DNA from 2 places in the Stenotrophomonas sp. C-A genome. Region 2 is predicted to be linked to the other one. Evidence: riboswitches for the same ligand, from Rfam matches in the RefSeq annotation. Region 2 holds a riboswitch; the other holds the start of a gene.
What was found. A riboswitch is a leader RNA that binds a small molecule or an ion and turns the genes downstream of it on or off. The one in region 2 is predicted to bind glycine.
Positions count from the first base shown of each region.

Region 1: it holds a riboswitch for glycine, as region 2 does, so the genes downstream of both, ACW5IY_RS19540 (trimeric intracellular cation channel family protein) here and gcvP (aminomethyl-transferring glycine dehydrogenase) in region 2, are expected to answer to the same signal.

Region 1 covers NZ_CM132916.1:4,205,844-4,214,989, forward strand. The annotation lists gene ACW5IY_RS19525 (NAD(P)/FAD-dependent oxidoreductase) at 1-119, shown strand, start outside; gene ACW5IY_RS19530 (nuclear transport factor 2 family protein) at 202-633, opposite strand; gene ACW5IY_RS19535 (GIY-YIG nuclease family protein) at 778-1,053, opposite strand; glycine riboswitch at 1,094-1,183, shown strand; glycine riboswitch at 1,197-1,300, shown strand; gene ACW5IY_RS19540 (trimeric intracellular cation channel family protein) at 1,385-2,002, shown strand; gene ACW5IY_RS19545 (DUF5076 domain-containing protein) at 2,088-2,399, opposite strand; gene ACW5IY_RS19550 (3-deoxy-7-phosphoheptulonate synthase) at 2,671-3,744, opposite strand; gene ACW5IY_RS19555 (hypothetical protein) at 4,040-4,297, opposite strand; gene ACW5IY_RS19560 (DUF6616 family protein) at 4,410-4,748, opposite strand; gene ACW5IY_RS19565 (DNA alkylation repair protein) at 4,804-5,544, opposite strand; gene ACW5IY_RS19570 (MarR family winged helix-turn-helix transcriptional regulator) at 5,541-6,041, opposite strand; gene ACW5IY_RS19575 (sensor histidine kinase) at 6,114-7,412, opposite strand; gene ACW5IY_RS19580 (response regulator transcription factor) at 7,445-8,152, opposite strand; gene ACW5IY_RS19585 (retropepsin-like aspartic protease) at 8,259-9,146, shown strand, end outside.
Region 2 covers NZ_CM132916.1:3,468,063-3,477,208, forward strand. The annotation lists gene ACW5IY_RS16330 (Bcr/CflA family efflux MFS transporter) at 1-1,001, opposite strand, end outside; glycine riboswitch at 1,301-1,403, shown strand; gene gcvP (aminomethyl-transferring glycine dehydrogenase) at 1,466-4,333, shown strand; gene ACW5IY_RS16340 (PDDEXK-like family protein) at 4,488-5,399, shown strand; gene ACW5IY_RS16345 (hypothetical protein) at 5,386-6,075, shown strand; gene ACW5IY_RS16350 (VOC family protein) at 6,165-6,575, opposite strand; gene ACW5IY_RS16355 (amino acid permease) at 6,721-8,088, opposite strand; gene ACW5IY_RS16360 (AraC family transcriptional regulator) at 8,171-8,893, opposite strand; gene ACW5IY_RS16365 (catalase) at 9,008-9,146, shown strand, end outside.

The DNA.
Region 1 (9,146 bases), 740 kb from region 2:
TCGGCTTCCGCAACCGCATCGTGGTGCTGCTGAACTGGGCCGTGGCGTACTGGAGCTACCAGCGCAGCGCGCGCATCATCTTCGGTGATGACCAGGACGACCGGCGACCGAAGCGCTAGGAGCGCACGCATGCTCCTGTAGCGCCGAGCCATGCTCGGCTGCACTTCGCGCGGATTGCAGAAGCCGAGCATGGGCTCGGCTCTACGGCGCCTTCGGTTTCGGGTACCACAACGCGTTGACGATGACCCAGCGCTGGTCGAAGCGTCCCATGTGGAAGTAGTCGACAAACCACGGCGTTTCCAGCCGCACCGACGCCGCGTTGCCGGTCACATCCAGCACCGTGCAGCGGCGGTCCCATTGATCCTTCGGGTTCTTCAACGCGCCCTGCTTCGTCAACGAGACCAGTTCTTCCTTCGACATCCGGCGCAGGCCCAGTCGTTCGTCGGGTGTATCGCCGAGAACCGCGCGCTTGGCCAGGTCCGGATGCAGGGAGCGGGCGACGCGCTGCGGGTCGGCCTCCAGCTGGCCGTCGACGTAGTCGTGGCAGGTGGCTTCGATGGCCGCGAGGGTGGCCGGATCGGCGGCAGGGCTCGTTGCTGCGGAGAGAGCAAACAGCAGGGCGATCGTGGACATCCGGGTCTCCAGCTCTGGGCGCGGGGCGATCATGGCATGGCTGGAAGCGCCCATCCACGCAGGGCGTGGATCTACTGTAGAGCCGAGCCCATGCTCGGCTTCACCATCAGGCAGCAGCAACGACAGCCGAGCGTGGGCTCGGCTCTACAGAAGCGCAGGATCCGGCGCCTGCAGCCAGGCCAGCTTGCGTTCGCGCGACTGCTGCTTGAGTTGCCACTCGGCCCGCGAGGCGGCGGCCCGGTCCGGGTATTCGCGCACGGCCAGCACGCGCAGCGGCGGCCGGGCCCGGGTGTAGCGCGCGCCCTTGCCCGCCTGGTGGGCGGCGAAACGCGCCTCCACATCAGTGCTGATGCCGGCGTAATAGCTGCCATCCCGGCATTCGAGCAGGTACAGGAACCACGGGCGGAGGGACGGGGCCATGCCCGGATTATGCCGTGCTGCACTGCAGCGGATATACTGGCGGCCGAATGCAGGAGAGAGGCGCCGCGCTGGCGCCCGCCGAAGGCGCAGGCTCCCATGATCGCTCAGGCCGGTGGGCTGGAATCCCACCAACCATGCATTCGACTCGCCGAGCTGGAGAGAGGTCACCGGGCACGCCCGGGACGATCCGCCGAAGGGGCACGCGGCCCATGCCGCTGAACTCTCAGGCAAAAGGACAGCGGGAGCGGCACCGGTCATCGTCATCCCGTCATTGCGCAGGCAGTGGCGGTAGTCGCGCATGGCCGGCCCCACCGCGCCCGGAGCCTGTCCCATGCTGCTGTCCATCATCTACCTGATCGCCATTTCCGCCGAAGCCATGACCGGCGCGCTGTCCGCCGGCCGCCGCCGCATGGACCTGTTCGGCGTGGTCATGATCGCCTGCGTCACCGCACTCGGTGGCGGTTCGCTGCGCGACATCCTGCTCGGCCACTACCCGCTGGGCTGGGTGAAGCATCCCGAGTACCTGGGCTTCACCGTATGCGCGGCGCTGATCGCCACCTGGGTGGCGCGCTGGATGCACCACTTCCGTCGCACCTTCCTGGTACTCGATGGTCTGGGCCTGATCGCCTTCACCCTGATCGGCTGCTCGATCGCGCGCGAAGCCGGCCATGCGATGCCGATCGTGCTGATCGCCGGCATGCTGACCGGCGCGTTCGGCGGCGTGCTGCGCGACATCCTCTGCAACGAGGTGCCGCTGATCTTCCAGAAGGAGCTGTACGCGATCATCGCGCTGCTGACCGGCGCGGCCTACCTGTTGCTGCTGCACTGGGGCGTGGCCGACGCCACCGCGATCCTGTGCTGCCTGGGCGGCGGCTTCGCGCTGCGCCTGCTGGCGATCCACTACCGCTGGGAAATGCCGAAATTCGTCTATCACGACGAAGTGCATTGAGGTTCGCGTTCTCGACGTGGCCCAGCGCTTGTTGCCGTGTTGCGTTGGGACGCTGTCTCCAGCGCCGCGGCGCCCATCTGGTCCCTCAGTGGCGGACCACGAATCCCCCGGAGCGCCCACTGGACGGCGCCCGCAGCTCTTCATCGAATGCATCCTTGATCGCGTTGATCGCCGCGCCGCGGTCCATCCCGCCATCCACGACCAGAGCATCTGCGACATGCTGGGCAACGTCTGCCAGGATACGTCCCCACGCATGCTCCTCTCGAACACCAGGACGATCGCCATACAGGCCAACGTTCAGCGAAGCATGCAATCCCCGTTCGGCAATCCACACGCGGATCATCTCGATGGAATCCTCATCGCGCTGTGCGGCTTCTGGAATGATCAGTTCTTTCATGGCTGCGGCCACCAAACAGGAAGTGGCATTGTGACGTGACCTGGAGCGTACGTGGAGCGGATCTTCTACAAAGCCCCGCGCTTCGCGGGCTCGACGCTGCATGAAGGCCCCATCCATCGGTCTCACCACCCCGGCGATGTACCTGGCGCTGTCGCTCATGCGCAGCGCCAGGCGCATCGCCGGTGCAGATGGGCCGGTCTCCAACTCCGACCGGCCCTGATCGCGGCCGCCCCCCCGCAGGCGCTGGCCGCCATCCACACACGTGCCGCACTCAAGCGGCTTCGGACACCTTTACGTCGCGACGGGCACGCACGGCCGCGGCCAGTCGCTCCAGCACCGTCACGGTGGTGTCCCAGTCGATGCAGCCATCGGTGATGCTCTGCCCGTAGACCAGCGGCTGGCCTTCCACCAGTTCCTGGCGGCCACCGACCAGATGGCTCTCGATCATCACGCCAACGATGCGCTGTTCGCCGTCTTCCAGCTGAACGGCGATGTCGTCGATCACCTTCGGCTGGTTCTCCGGGTTCTTCAGGCTGTTGGCATGGCTGGCGTCGATCATCAGGCGCGCCGGCAGCTTGGCCTTGGCCAGCACCTGGCAGGCCTCGGCAACACTGCCTGCGTCGTAGTTCGGCTGCTTGCCACCGCGCAGGATCACATGGCAATCCGGGTTGCCGGTGGTCGACACGATGGCGGTGCCGCCCTGCTTGGTGACCGACAGGAAGTGATGCGGATTGGACGCCGCACCCACTGCGTCAGCGGCGATCTTCACGTTGCCATCGGTGCCGTTCTTGAAACCGACCGGGCACGACAGCCCCGAGGCCAGCTCGCGATGCACCTGGCTTTCAGTGGTGCGTGCGCCGATCGCGCCCCATGCCACCAGGTCGGCGATGTACTGCGGCGAAATCACGTCGAGGAACTCGACACCGGCCGGCAGGCCCAGCTTGTTGATGTCGCGCAGCAGGCCGCGTGCGATGCGCAGGCCCTTGTCGATCTTGAAGCTGCCATCCAGGTCCGGATCGTTGATCAGGCCTTTCCAGCCCACCGTGGTGCGCGGCTTCTCGAAGTACACGCGCATGACGATTTCCAGTTCGCCGGCCAGCGCGTCACGCAGCGGCTTCAGGCGCTGGGCGTACTCGATGGCGGCCTTCGGGTCGTGGATCGAGCACGGGCCGACCACCACTGCCAGGCGGTCGTCGCGGCCATGCAGGATCTGGTGCAGGGCCGCGCGCGAGGCGCTGACGGTGTCGGAGGCTTCATCGTCACAGGGCAGCATCGCCAGCAGCTGGGCAGGCGGTGTCAGCGGTTCGATGGTGCGGATACGCAGGTCGTCGGTGTGCGGGGGCATTGCGGGAGATCTCCGGAACGTTGGGGGTCCCCAGCGTGGCGGCATGAAAAAAGCCGCCAGGTTCGCTGGCGGCTTTCGGGAATGCGTCTGAAGCTTTCTTCAGGGTGAGCGCAGTCCTTCCTCCGCCAGTGGCTTCGGAAAGTAATACCAGTAAAAGCTGGTGGGGGCTGCGTTCATGGGATCTATTGATAGCACAGCTTTTGCGCAGTGCAAACTGTTTCATCCGCAACTGGGGACGCGGTTCAGCGAGGTGCGCGCCGGCCCGGCCTACGCGGCGGCAACCACGCAACGTCGCTCATTTCCCATGCACTTCCACGTCCAGCAGCAGACCCTCATGGATGTCGGCCCAGCGTTCCAGCACGCGATCCAGTTCCTGCCGGGCCTCGTCCAGCTGCTCGGGGTTGAGCAGGGAACGCGCGGTGTAGAGGTCGGAAACCAACCGCCGCAGGGCCGATTCCTGGATGGCCACCGACGGCCCCTCCAGCCCCGGCAACTGCAACGCCGGGCTGTCGCCAAGAGGGCCGAACAGCGTGACCTGGAGCGTGCTCTGCATGATCGACTTCCCTGCGGATGGACATGGGCAATGTCCTGTTTACCGCGTCCGGGTGACAGGCGCATGTGCCACCCATGCCGAGGGCCGGGAACTGCCGGCGTCTGCCGCCCCGCTACAAGGCGGCCAGGTCGGCCAGGTGCTGGGCCATGCTGTCCATCGCGCCTACCGCATGGGTGGTGGTGAAGTACTCATGCCAGCCGGTAGCGGCAATGCCAGCCACCAGCGCATCGACCTCCTCGCGGCTCGCGCAGCGCCAGACCGCATAGAACTGTTCATCGCTGCTGTGCGGTACGTCCCTGGCAATGCGGCCCATCGCCAGCGGCGTGATGCGGGCTGGATCGAACTGCTGCATGCCGGCGCCAATACGGGCGAAGAAGGCATTCCGCTGCTCGGGCGGCAGTGTGGTCCAGGCCGGCGTGGCGGTATAGAGCTCGATGAAGGTGTGCGACATGGTGGTTCTTCCTTGAGGATTACGAGGTTGCGGGGTTGTCGGCCAGCGGCCGGCACTACCGGAGCGAGCGCAGTGCGCGTTTGCGGACGTAGGCGTTGGCGTCGCTGTGGCGCTCGTGCTGCCAACGCGTGCACAGCTCGCGCAGCCACTTCGGCTGAGTCTTGCCGGCATCATTGAGCCAGTTGCCGACCGAATCCTGCACGTAGCGTTCCGGGTCGTCAGCCAGTGCTTCCAGCATCGGCAATGCATGTTCAGGGTGCTGCTTGAACAGCGCGATATGCGCGGCCCAGACACCGCGCGGACGCAGTGCTTCGCAGGCGAAGCGGCGCAGGTACGGCGATGTTTCCTGTGTCCACGGTTGCAGGTTCTCAAGCGCCTGCATTGGCACGGCAACGATGTCCGTGCGTAGCGCCAGCCACGCCCATTCGCGCACACCGAAGTGTGGATCATCGGCTAGCGTGCGCATGTGCTGCAGCTTCTCTGCCAACGTTGCACGGGCATCGCTGCCGATCAGGTAGCAGGCCCAGCCGCGCACGGTATCGGACGCATGGTCCTGCCATTGCACGGGATCGCCCTGCCCCGCCTCACGCAGCAGTTGCGCAGCCAAGGCCATGCGCAGTGTGATGCCCTTGCCTGAAGCATCCTGCATGCGTTGCAGCGCTTCCGGTGCAAGCGCAGGCGCTACCACCTGTAGCAGCGCGGCGAAATCCACCGCCAGGCATTCAGCCAGATGGCTGGCGGCGACGCGGCCGGTGTTGAGTGCTTGCCGACGTTCCGCAGGAATGGACGTACTCATGCTGCGGATTCCCGCCCGGCATCCGTGTGCTGCCAGATCTTGTGCAGCAGCTGCGACAGCTGCTGCTGTTCATCAGCATCCAGGCCGTTGAACAGCCCACCGATCCACTGCGTGTGCTGGTCGAACAAGGTCTCGGCCAAGCGTATTCCCGGTGCGGTCAATACGATCTGCAGGCGGCGGCCATCCTCGGCATCGCAGCGACGCTGCAGCAGTCCTTCGCGCTGCAGGCCATCCAACAGGCCGCTGATGGTGGCGCGGGTCACGCCTGCGCGCTCGGCCAGCACGTGGGGCGGCAACGTGCCGCCGGCCCCATGCAACAGGAACAGCACGATGAAGCGACCCTCACTGAGCCCGTGTGGTGCCAGCCGGGCGGCGCAGTCGCGATCGATTGTCGAGGACAGCGAGAGCAGCTGGAAGCACAGGCGCAGCTGCGCGGTGCTGGCATGGCCGCGTCGCTGTGCTTCATCCATCAGGGCATGGTGCTTGGCTTCGATCATCTCACGCACGCGATATTGTTAGGCGCCTAATCATACGGCAAAATAGCCGAAGCCTGTAAACCACAGCCGATATCAGGGGAGCCTTCCCAGCAGCACGCGCGCGATCAGTCCACCTCCCTCCCGGTGCAGAAGCTGCAGTTCGCCCGCATGCCGCCGCGCCACATTGGCGGCGACCGCCAAGCCCAGCCCGGTCCCACCCGTGGCGCGGCTGCGCGAGCTCTCGCTGCGCTGGAAGGGCTGCAGCAGGCGTACTCGGTCGCCCTCGGCGATACCTGGGCCGCGATCCATCACCTCCAGCTGGACCCCTCGCTCAACCACGGCAACCCGCAGCTCCACCGCCCCGGCATAGCGATCGGCGTTGTCGATAAGGTTGTCGAACGCACGCCGAAGCAGCAGCGCGTCGCCGTGCCAGGGCAGACTGTCCGGCCCCTGGATGGAGATCTCTACACCGCGCAGCAACGCTGCCTGCACGCACTCCTCCAGCAGCGCGGCCAGATCCAGCGGGCGCATCTGCAACGGCTGCAGTTCACCGCGTGCGTAGTCGAGCACCTGCTCGATCATCGTGTCCATGCGCTCGATGTCCGCCACCATCCGGGCCGCCTGTGGTGTGGGCGCGAACTCGGCGCGCAGGCGCAGGCCGGTCAATGGTGTGCGCAGGTCATGCGCCACTGCAGCCAGCATATGGGTCATGTCCTGTGCCTGCGCACGCAGGCGCTCTCGACCGGTGCCGATCGCGGCGGCCAGCATCTGTACCTCGCGAGGGCCATCATCCGGCAGGGGCGTTTCGGCCTGCAGGTCCACACGTGCACTGGCATCGGCCAAGCGTCGTAATGGGCGCCCCAGCCGGATCGATGCCCACGCCGCCAGCGGCGCCAACAACACGGCACCGCCCAGCAGCGCCAGTATCACCTGTCGCCGCCAAGCTGCCAGATCACTGTGATCGCTGCCGACCACCTGCCATCGGCCATCGGCCTGGCGCATGCCCAGTTCAAATGGCGGCCATTGCATCGCGGTCAGCACGGCAGCCTGCGCCTTCAGTACCCCGGCCCGCGCCGTGGCGTCGAGCAGGGCGCCGCTTTCGATGACCTGCACATCAGGCGCCTTTCCCTGTCCGCTCCATACCAGCCGAACATCCTCCACCGGCAAACCCATCTGCAGCGCCGCCAACTGGGTGAGCCAGTCACTGGCACTGCCCTGTGGTGGCGCATCCTGCGTCGCCAGATGCAGGCCCAGTGGTGCCGCGGCCTGTTCCCCTCGCAGCACCTGCACGGCCTGGTCCAACTGCATCGGTGGCGGCGCGGGCCGAGGCATCCAGCCAACCACGGCCACGCTGACCAGTGTCGCCAGCAGCAGGCTGGCCAGGGCCAGCATCGTGATCCAACGCGCGGTCGGCCACCGGCTGCTCACAGCAGCTGTACCTCGGCGTCGAAGCGATAGCCTTCGCCACGCGATGTCTGCACCAGCGATTCCGCACCGGGTGAAGCCTGCCCGAGCTTGCGGCGCAGGCGGCTGATCGCCAGGTCGACCGCGCGGTCGACGCTGTCACTGGGCTCGCCACGGCTCAGCTGCAGCAGCTGCTCGCGCCCCAGCACCCGCCCGGGGCGTTCGGCCAGCGCCAGCAACAAGCTGAATTCACCACGGCTGAGCACCAGCTCGTTGCCATCCGGGGCCAGCAGGCGACGTTGTTCCGGCAGCAACCGCCAACCAGAAAAGCGCAGTTCACTGGCGACCTGCGCGCGCAGCTTGTCCTGCCGGCGCAGCAGCGCACGTACCCGCGCCAGCAGCTCGCGCGGATCGAACGGTTTGGCCAGATAGTCGTCCGCGCCCATCTCCAGGCCGATCACCCTGTCCGGTGCGCTGCCCATCGCCGACAGCATCAGGATCGGGATGGCCCGCGCCTGCAACCGGCGGCATACCGACAGGCCATCCTCACCGGGCATCATCCAGTCGAGCACGATCAGGTCCGGACGTTCGACCTGCAGCAGCACATCCAGCGCCGCTGCGTCGGCAGCCACTCGCACCTGGTAGCCGTGCAGCAGCAGGCAATCGGCGATGGCATCACGGATGCTGGCGTCGTCGTCGACAACGATGACACGGGCGGGAGTCGTCATGCGGGCAGTATCAGGCAGGTCTGTATCAGGACGGTATCAACGCCGATATTCCCGCGATACGCCGCTGCGCGCCAATGGTCACCCATGATCACTGCGGAGACTTGCCTTGCGCCTCATCCCATTCTTCCTGCTTGCTGCCCCGCTGCCTGCGCTGGCCTCCGATTCCCCCGAACACATCCTGCCGATGTGGATGCAGGGCGGTCATCCGGCCGTGGCCGTGTCGCTGGACGGGCGTGCCGAACCGCTGCGCTTCGTGGTCGACAGCGCGGCAGGCGCCACTCTGGTCGATGACCGCGTCGTGCGACGCTATGGTCTGGAGGATGCGGATGCAGAGGTATCACAGGCCCAAGGGGCCAGTGCAGCGTCCGCGCGGCTGCAGCGCATACGCAGCACGTCCTGGCAGCTGGGCAGTTGGCAGCTGCAGGCCCAAGCCATGAAGGTCGATCTGTCGTCGTTGCCGAAGGAGGATGATCCGGCCATTGACGGCTTGATCGGCAACGATCTCACCGGACGCTGGGACACCCGTTGGGATTTCGGCCGCAATCAACTGGCGCTGTGGACACCCGGTGGATTGAACCTGGAAGGACCGGGTTGCCAGCCCAATGCGCTGCCCGGCCGCACTGACGGCCTGCGCCAGTTCGGCTTCATCACGCTTGCACTGGGCGCGCCTGCGGTGGACGCCATCGCCGTGGTCGACACCGGTGCCGCGCAGACCGTCCTCAACGCCGAAGCAGCCCGCGCACTGGGGCTGCGCACCGACGGCAGCGACGCGCGGGTGCGGGTGCGTGAAAAGGGCACCGAAGGCCTGGGCGGCGGAAGGCAGGCAACCTGGCTGTACACCCTGCCCGGCATGACCGGCGGCGGCTGGCAGCACCCGTCGATGGAGGTCCGCATCAGCGAACTGCCAGTGTTCAAGGCGATCGGCCTGGAGGGTCGGCCGGCGCTGATCCTTGGTGCGGATGCAATGCGCGGCGGCCAGGTGGACATCGGTGCC
Region 2 (9,146 bases):
GCCAGCGCCAGGATCGGGAAGATCAGCGCCATGCCCATGCCGCCCAGGAAGATCGGCATCACCGCCCACGGCAGCGCGAACTGCGGCGCCAGGCTGACGTAGCCGATGTTCAACACGGCAGAGACCGCACACAAGGTAAAGCCGAGGGCCACCTGCCGCGTCGGTGTGCTGTGCCCGGCCATGCGCCCGGACAGGAACGAGCCGGTGGTCATGCCGCCGATGGTGGGGATGAACAACCAGGCGAAACCGCCCTCGCCCAGGTGCAGGTGCTGCATCACGAACACCGGTGCCGAGGAGATGTACAGGAAGATGCCGCCGAAACCGATGCTGCCGGCCAGCGCCAGGCGCAGGAAGCGCGGGTTGAAGCCGATGCGCACGTAGTCACGCAGCAGCACGCGCGGCGACAGCGGCACCCGTGCCTCGACCGCATGGGTTTCCGGCAGGAAGCGCGCGGTGGCCGCCAACAGCACCAGCCCGAACACCACCAGGAACCAGAAGATCAGCGGCCAGCCGGCGCCACTGAGCAGGATCCAGCCACCGATGATCGGTGCGATGGCCGGAGCGATGCCGAACAGCATCGACACCTGGCTCATCAGCCGCTGGGCATCGTGGCCGTGGTACAGGTCGCGGATCACCGCGCGGCCGACGATCATGCCGACACCCGCCGACAGGCCCTGCAGCGCGCGGAACGCCAGCAGCGTGGACAGGTCGGTGGACAGCGCGCAGCCGACCGAGGCGCCGACGAACACCACCAGACCGCCGAGGATCACCCGCTTGCGGCCCCAGGCATCGGACAGCGGGCCGTGCGCCAGACTCATCAGGCCATAGAACAGCAGGTACACGCTGATGGTCTGCTGCACCGCGACCTCGTCCACCGCCAGGCGCTGGGCCAGCTGCGGGAACGCCGGGAAGATGGTGTCGATCGAGAACGGGCCGAACATGGCCAGGCCGGCAAGCAGCAGGGCCATGCGGCGGGTGGAAGGGGCAACAGCGGCGGTCATGGAGGAAGCGTCCGGCAGGGCCATGCGTGGCACGCACGGCGGGCGCCGGTCCCCTTCTGCAGAGACGGCGCCAGATGAATTCGGGTATCCGGCTATCATAGGTGCGGATTGCGCTAGATGCCATGCAGCGGTGCACAAAACGCACGGCCGGGCCATCGGCCATTCAGGCGTGGCGGGCATACCTGGAGGCGGCCGGCGGGCCCGCAACGGGCTATAATCAGCGGGCAACACGGTGGGAGAAGCGGAACACCGCTGCCGAAGGCGCAACGCCCGTAATCGCTCAGGCCCGATACCACCCGTAACACAACTCTGGAGAGACCGGTTCGATCCGGCGCCGAAGGGGCACGAAGCTGCGGTTTTCCGCGCTTTTAAACTCTCAGGCAAAAGGACAGAGGGGCGCCCCGCAGACCGCCGACCGGCGGCTTGTGCCCGTGCGTGTGCCCTTTCCTGACGGATCCTTCGCCATGTCCCAGAACACCCCTTCCCTGCGTGAGCTCGAGCACCACAACGCGTTCGTCGAGCGCCACATCGGCCCCAACGATGCCGAGATCGCGCAGATGCTCGATGTCGTCGGCCACGCGTCGCTGGATGGCATGACCGATGCCATCGTGCCGGCCAAGATCAAGTCGCCGGCGCCGCTGGCGCTGCCGGAGTCGATGACCGAAGTACAGGCACTGGCGAAGATCCGTGCGATCGCCGACAAGAACACCGTGCTGCGCAGCTTCATCGGCCAGGGCTACTACGGCACCCACACGCCGAACGTGATCCTGCGCAACATCCTGGAAAACCCGGCCTGGTACACCGCCTACACTCCGTACCAGGCGGAAATCTCGCAGGGCCGCATGGAAGCGCTGATCAACTTCCAGACCCTGTGCGCCGACCTGACCGGCATGGAAATCGCCAACGCCTCGCTGCTGGACGAAGCCACCGCCGCCGCTGAAGCGATGACCCTGGCCAAGCGTTCGGCCAAGTCGAAGTCGGACATCTTCTTCGTGCACGACGCCGTGCACCCGCAGACCCTGGAACTGCTGCGCACCCGCGCCGAGCCGATGGGCATCGTGCTGCGCGTCGGCACCCCGGCCGAAGCACTGGAAGCGGAAGCCTTCGGCCTGCTGCTGCAGTACCCGGATACCTTCGGCCAGGTCGGCGACTACAAGGCGCTGGTCGATGCCGTGCACGCGCGCGGCGGCCTGGTGGCCGTGGCCACCGACCTGCTGGCCCTGACCCTGCTGGCCGCCCCGGGCGAATGGGGCGCGGACATCGTGGTCGGCAACAGCCAGCGTTTCGGCGTGCCGTTCGGCTTCGGTGGCCCGCACGCCGCTTTCATGGCCTGCCGTGACGCCTACAAGCGCTCGATGCCGGGCCGCCTGATCGGCGTCTCGATCGATGCCCAGGGCAACCCGGCCTACCGCCTCACTCTGCAGACCCGCGAGCAGCACATCCGCCGCGAGAAAGCCACCTCCAACATCTGTACCGCGCAGGTACTGCTGGCCGTGATGGCCTCGATGTACGCCGTGTACCACGGCCCGGACGGCCTGACCCGCATTGCCCGCCGCACCCATCGCCTGGCCTCGATCCTGGCCGCAGCGCTGCGCAATGCCGGCGTGCAGGTCGGTGGCGACTTCTTCGACACCCTGCACGTCACCGGCGTGCATGCCGATGAAATCCATGCCAAGGCACGCGCCGCCGGTTACAACCTGCGCGCGATCGACAGCGACTCGGTCGGCATCAGCCTGGACGAGACCACCACCCGCGCCGACATCGTCGCCGTGGCTGCGGTGTTCGGTGCTTCGCTGGATGTCGACGCGCTGGATGCCAGCACCGCCGACGCGCTGCCGACCGGCCTGCTGCGCCAGTCCGCGTTCCTGACCCATCCGGTGTTCAACACCCACCACAGCGAGCACGAACTGCTGCGCTACCTGCGTTCGCTGGCCGACAAGGACCTGGCGATGGACCGCACGATGATCCCGCTGGGCTCGTGCACCATGAAGCTCAACGCCACCGCCGAGATGATCCCGGTGACCTGGCCGGAGTTCTCGCAGATCCACCCGCTGGTGCCGGCCGACCAGGCGCTGGGCTACAAGGAACTGATCGACACGCTGGAAGCGATGCTGGTGGAATGCACCGGCTACGACGCAGTCAGCCTGCAGCCGAACTCCGGCGCGCAGGGCGAGTACGCCGGCCTGCTGGCGATCCGCGCCTACCACCGTTCGCGCGGTGAAGGCCACCGCGACATCTGCCTGATCCCGGATTCGGCGCACGGCACCAACCCTGCTTCGGCACAGATGTGTGGCATGAAGGTCGTGGTCACCAAGACCGATGCCAATGGCAACGTCGACGTCGAGGACATCCGCCTCAACGCCGAGAAGTACAGCGACCGCCTGGCCGCGATCATGATGACCTACCCGTCCACGCACGGCGTGTTCGAGGAAGAAGTTGTCGAGATCTGCGAGATCATCCATCAGCACGGTGGCCAGGTGTATACCGACGGCGCCAACATGAACGCCCTGGTGGGCGTGGCCAAGCCGGGCAAGTGGGGTTCGGACGTTTCGCACCTGAACCTGCACAAGACCTTCTGCATCCCGCACGGCGGTGGCGGCCCGGGCGTTGGCCCGTGCGCGGTCAAGGAGCACCTGGCGCCGTTCCTGCCGGGCAAGCTGGGTGACAACGGCCCGGTCGGCATGGTCAGCGCGGCCAGCTTCGGCAGCGCCTCGATCCTGCCGATCAGCTGGATGTACATCGCGATGATGGGCCGCGACGGCCTGCGCAAGGCCACCCAGGTCGCGCAGCTCAACGCCAACTACATCGCCAAGCGCCTGGCCCCGCACTTCAAGACCCTGTACACCGGCCGCAACGGCCTGGTGGCACACGAGTGCATCCTGGACGTGCGCCCGCTGGAGAAGACCAGCGGCATCGGCGCCGAGGACGTGGCCAAGCGCCTGATCGACTTCGGCTTCCACGCCCCGACCCTGAGCTTCCCGGTGGCCGGCACGCTGATGGTCGAACCGACCGAAAGCGAATCGCTGCACGAGCTGGATCGCTTCATCGACGCGATGATCCAGATCCGCGAGGAGATCACCGCGATCGAAGACGGACGCCTGGACCGCGAAGACAACCCGCTGAAGAACGCACCGCACACCGCCACCGCGGTGACCGCCAGCGAATGGACCCACGCCTACCCGCGTGAACTGGCTGCGTTCCCGCTGCCCAGCCTGAAGCTGCAGAAGTACTGGCCGCCGGTGGCACGCGTGGACAACGTGTACGGCGACAAGAACGTGATGTGCGCCTGCATCCCGGTCGATGCCTACAAGGATGATGAAGTCGAGGCGTAAGTAGAGTCGAGCTTGCTTGACTGCTACACCGCAAACGGCCCGCGCAAGCGGGCCGTTTGCCTTTCGGGCGGATCACTCAAGAACCGTTCGATTCTGCCGATCTGTGGATTCCGATACTGGACGTTGTGTTTCGGCGGATAAGGACCCGCAAAGAATGATTCCTCTCGTTGACGATGTATTGGCAACCTGGGCCACGATCCGAGCTCGTGGCGCGGAAGTCTCCGCGCTTGAAGTCCTGGACGCACCGCAACTGCAGTCCATGGCGCAGATCAGCGCGCGGGTGAGCCATGTCGACGCGGCCATCCAGGCCATTGAGAACGGCGCTTCAGCTGCGCTGCACGAGCAACTGGAAGACCACCGCCTACGGCATGCGGGACAACCCTCCCCCTTGCTGAACTCCATCTCCCCGTTTGCAGCACTCGGCTTCGTTCGTTACGAGCGCGCGCACTCTGAAGCGATCGCCTGGTGCCTGGATCCCCGGCAGCGCCACGGGTTCGGTACAACCCTGCTGAAGAGCGTTCTAGCCTGCATCGACGGCGATGACGCAAGCACTCTGGCATCACTCGTGGATGAAACTCCGCCCGATGCGATTCACGTTCACACAGAACACCTGCTGCAGGGCCAGGGACGTATCGACATTGTGGTGGTGGGAGACTGCAATCCGAAACCGTGGATGATTGCAATCGAGATCAAAGTCGATTCGGGTGAGGGCGACAGGCAACTTCTCCGCTACGCACAGGGTCTGAAAGAGAACTTCCGCAAGCATGCCCAGCTACGCATCTTCGCCACGCCCAATGGTTACACCGGAACATCGGCCGGTCGTGGCAAATCGAGTAGGGATTGGCACGCACTTTCGTTGAAGAAAGTCACTGCGGCCTTCTCGGCCGAACTATCTAGGGCGCCGCAACTGCCAGGCAGCGCATTCCTATCGACATTGACTACCGGCCTGATCCAGGATCACTGGCGAATCAGTACCGGGGACGGCAGCTCGCTGATCGAAAGCAACAGCAAACAGCGACTTCTCGCATTTCTGGAAATGGAGCGACACCTGCATGAACGCACCTGACTCATCACCTGCCTTGGGCCTGTGGGTCCGCCGAGCCGAAGTCGTGGACGAGCTCTGGCATGCGTACGATCCTGAAGCAGAGATGCCTGGCTTCGACACGGATGGACTGACCCCGGAGCTCCAGGAACTGGTGGCCGCCCATGGGGATACATTGGTCGCCATCCTTGATGCAGCGGCCGAAGATGCCAATTTCATTGTCGAACAGGTCAAGACAATCCTCCATCAGTGGCTACAAAAGTCCGCCAAGGACTTCGTGATACACCGAAGCAGGACATCCCACACGCACTGGAAGTACAACGTACTGCTGGCGGCAAGTACTCGGCAAGACGAACCGATCCTTCGCGTATCGTTCCTGCTTGGCGATGTCGGCACCTCCCGGGATTTCCAGTACAGGCTGAGCCTGCAGAGCATCCGCAACTGCAAGCTGACACCCGGGGAGGAACTCGCAAAGCTTTTCAACGACGCACGTTCGGCATCTGCATTCATCGAAGAACGCGTTAGTAAAAACGTTGTAGTACTGCACGATGGCGCACTGAATCAGTTCATCGCAGACGACGGGTCTTTGAGCATCGCCGACATGCTTCAGGACATCTCCCAGAAGCTGCAGCGGCAGCGATCCTCGAATTTCAGCAAGGCCCAGAAACTTCTTCAGCGCCATCGAACAGTCGTTGCCTGAAGCTGCCTGGACCGCAAGCCCAGAGGCCCGCGCAAGCGGGCCGTTTTCATTGGGGTGGCGGACCAAGGTCCACACCCACAAACATCCGATCACGGGTCCGGCATCTGCCCCAGGCTCAACTGCCACGACACGCCGAAGCGGTCCTGCACCCAGCCGTAGCGGTTGCTGAAGTCATAGTCGCCCACCGGCATCAACCAGTGCCCACCCTCGCCCAGCACGCGCGCCGCGCGCTCGAACTGCTCGGCACCGGAGCACTCGACGAACAGCGAGATCGACGGGCTGAAGGTGAAGTCGTGCACGTCCAGGCTGTCGAAGCACAGGTAGTGGGTGCCGCCCAGCAGGAAGATGGCCTGGCGGACCTGCCCAGGCACGCCGGCACCGGCGCCATCCGGATGGCGCTGCATTGCCAGCAGGCGGAAATCGGCGAAGGCCTCGGCGTACATGGCCAGCGCGGCCTCAGCCTGGCCGGTGAACATCAGGAAGGGACGGCTGCGCAGCATGCGGTACTCCTGGTCGACGGGCCGCTGACGGCCCACGGGATCAGGATGGCACGGCGGATGTATGCCTGCTGTAGAGCCGAGCCCATGCTCGGCTGGCGGCCGCGCGAACAGCAGCCGACCGCAGGCGCGCGTCAGCGCCCGACGATCAGGCCTCGCGCATGCGCCGCGCGATGGCGCTGCCAGCGGCGATCGTGGCGGTCAGCGCCACCATCGACAGGAACTGCAGGCGGGTGTGCGACTCGCTCAGCAGCAGGCCGAAGATCAGTGCCAGGATCGCCAGCGCGCAGCAGGTCAGCCACGGGAAGCCGGCCATGCGGAATGGCAGGCGGGTACCCAGGCGATCCGCCCGGCGGCGCAGCACCAGCTGCGAGACCAGCGACAGCGTCCACACCAGCAGGCAGGTGGAACCGACGATGTTCAGCAGCACCGGCAGCACCCGGTCCGGGAACAGCAACTCCATCACCGTGGCGGCGAAGCCGAACAGCACGCTGGCCAGCACGGCGATCACCGGCACCTGGCGCGGATCGGTCCAGCCCAGTACGGCCGGCGCTTCACGGCGCTGCGCCAGCGAGTACATCATGCGCGAGGCGCCGTAGAGGTTGGCATTGAGCGCCGACAGCAGCGCGATCACCGCGATCAGGGTGATGGCAGTGCCAGCACCCGGAATACGGGCGATATCCAGCACGGCGGCGAACGGCGACTTCAGCGCCTCGCTGGTCCACGGCACCACGGCGATGATCACGCTCAGCGAGCCGATGTAGAACACCAGGATGCGCCAGGCCACAGTGCGGATGGCACGGGCAATGCTGCGTTCCGGGTCTTCGGTCTCCGCCGCCGCAACGGCCACGATCTCGGTACCACCGAAGGCGAACACCACCACCAGCAGTGCAGCGCCAATACCCGCCAGGCCCTTCGGTGCGAAGCCGCCGTGTTCGGTGAAGTTGCTCAGGCCCGGCGAGGTCACCTGCGGCAGCCAGCCCATCAGCAGCGCCACGCCGATGGCGATGAAGGCCAGGATCGCCGCGACCTTGAGGATGGCGAACCAGAATTCGAACTCGCCGAAGTTCTTCACCCCGAGCAGGTTGATTGCGGTGAAGAACAGCATGAAGGCCAACGCTGCCATCGGTACCGGCACCGCAGGCCAGACCGTGGCCAGCAACCCGGCCGCGCCCACCGCCTCGGCGGCGATTACGATCACCAGCTGCACCCACCACAACCAGCCGACGGTGGCGCCGGCGGTGGCGCCCATGGCGTCGGCTGCATACACCGAGAACGCGCCGCTGGTCGGTTTGGCCGCCGCCATCTCGCCCAGTGCGTTCATCACGATGATCACCAGCGCGCCGGCCACCAGATACGACACCAGAACCGCCGGGCCGGCCGCCTGCACACCCACGCCCGAGCCGAGGAACAGGCCAGCGCCGATGGCGCTGCCCAGGCCCATCATGATCAACTGGCGGGGCTTGAGCGAATGTCCGAGGCGGGACGGCGAAGCAGTCGGAATCGAGTTGGGCATCGGCAGGGCTGGCGGCGGGCTACAGGGGCGACACCTTACCCTGTCCCATGCCTGCGGGGATAGGCACAGCGCAGCAGGCGGCTCAGGCCAGCGCGGGCTCGCCGACACTGCCGCCGATGCGGGCGCGGTAGGCGCGCGGCGAGAAACCGGTTTCAGCCTTGAACTTGCGGGTAAAGGCGCTCTGGTCGCTGAAACCGCAGGCCTGGCCGATGCAGGCGATGCTGTCGTCGCCGTGCAGCAGGTGCATGGCCATCTGGATCCGCAGCCGGGTCAGCACCTGCTGCGGGGTCATCTGGAACACCTTGCGGAAGCTACGCTCCAGCTTGGACAGCGAAAAGCCGGTGATGTCCAGCAGGGTCTGCATGCGCACGTTCTCGGCGTAGTGCGCATTGAGGTGGGCCAGGGCCAACCGCAGCTGCTCGTACTGGGTACCCAGGCTGTCCTTCTGGCCGAGGTCGCGGGAAATGCCGATCAGGCCCTCGATGGCCCCATCGACCACCAGTGGGCGCTTGCAGGTCAGGCACCAGCCCGGTTCGCGGTTGGCGAACAGGTGCAGCTCCATCAGGTTCTCGATCACCTCGCCGGACAGCACGCGGGCGTCCTGATCGCCGTAGTCCGCACTGAGCCCGGTCGGGTAGATCTCAGCCGCCGTGCGCCCGATCACGTCCTTGCGCGCGCGCAGGCCCAGCCGCCGCAGCATGGTCTGGTTGACGTGGGTGTAACGCCCCTGAAGGTCCTTGATGAAGAACAGCACATCCGGGATGGCGTCGAACAGGGCTTCGATGTCGGCGGGCTCGACTCGCATGGAGCAAGCATACCCGAGCCTGCTTTTGCCTGTACGTTCACCTCTGCCGGACCTCGGTTTAACGGGGCTGGTTCCAGTGTCGTGGTTCCTTTTGATGATCCGGAGCCAACGTCAATGGCCGCCAGCAAGCCGACCGGCAAGCGCGCAACCGCCCCTGCCGAAAACCACCGCCGGGGCGATGGCGATGAACTGCACCAGCAGGCCGGGGGCACCCATCCGGTGATGACCACCGATCAGGGCATCCCGGTGGCGG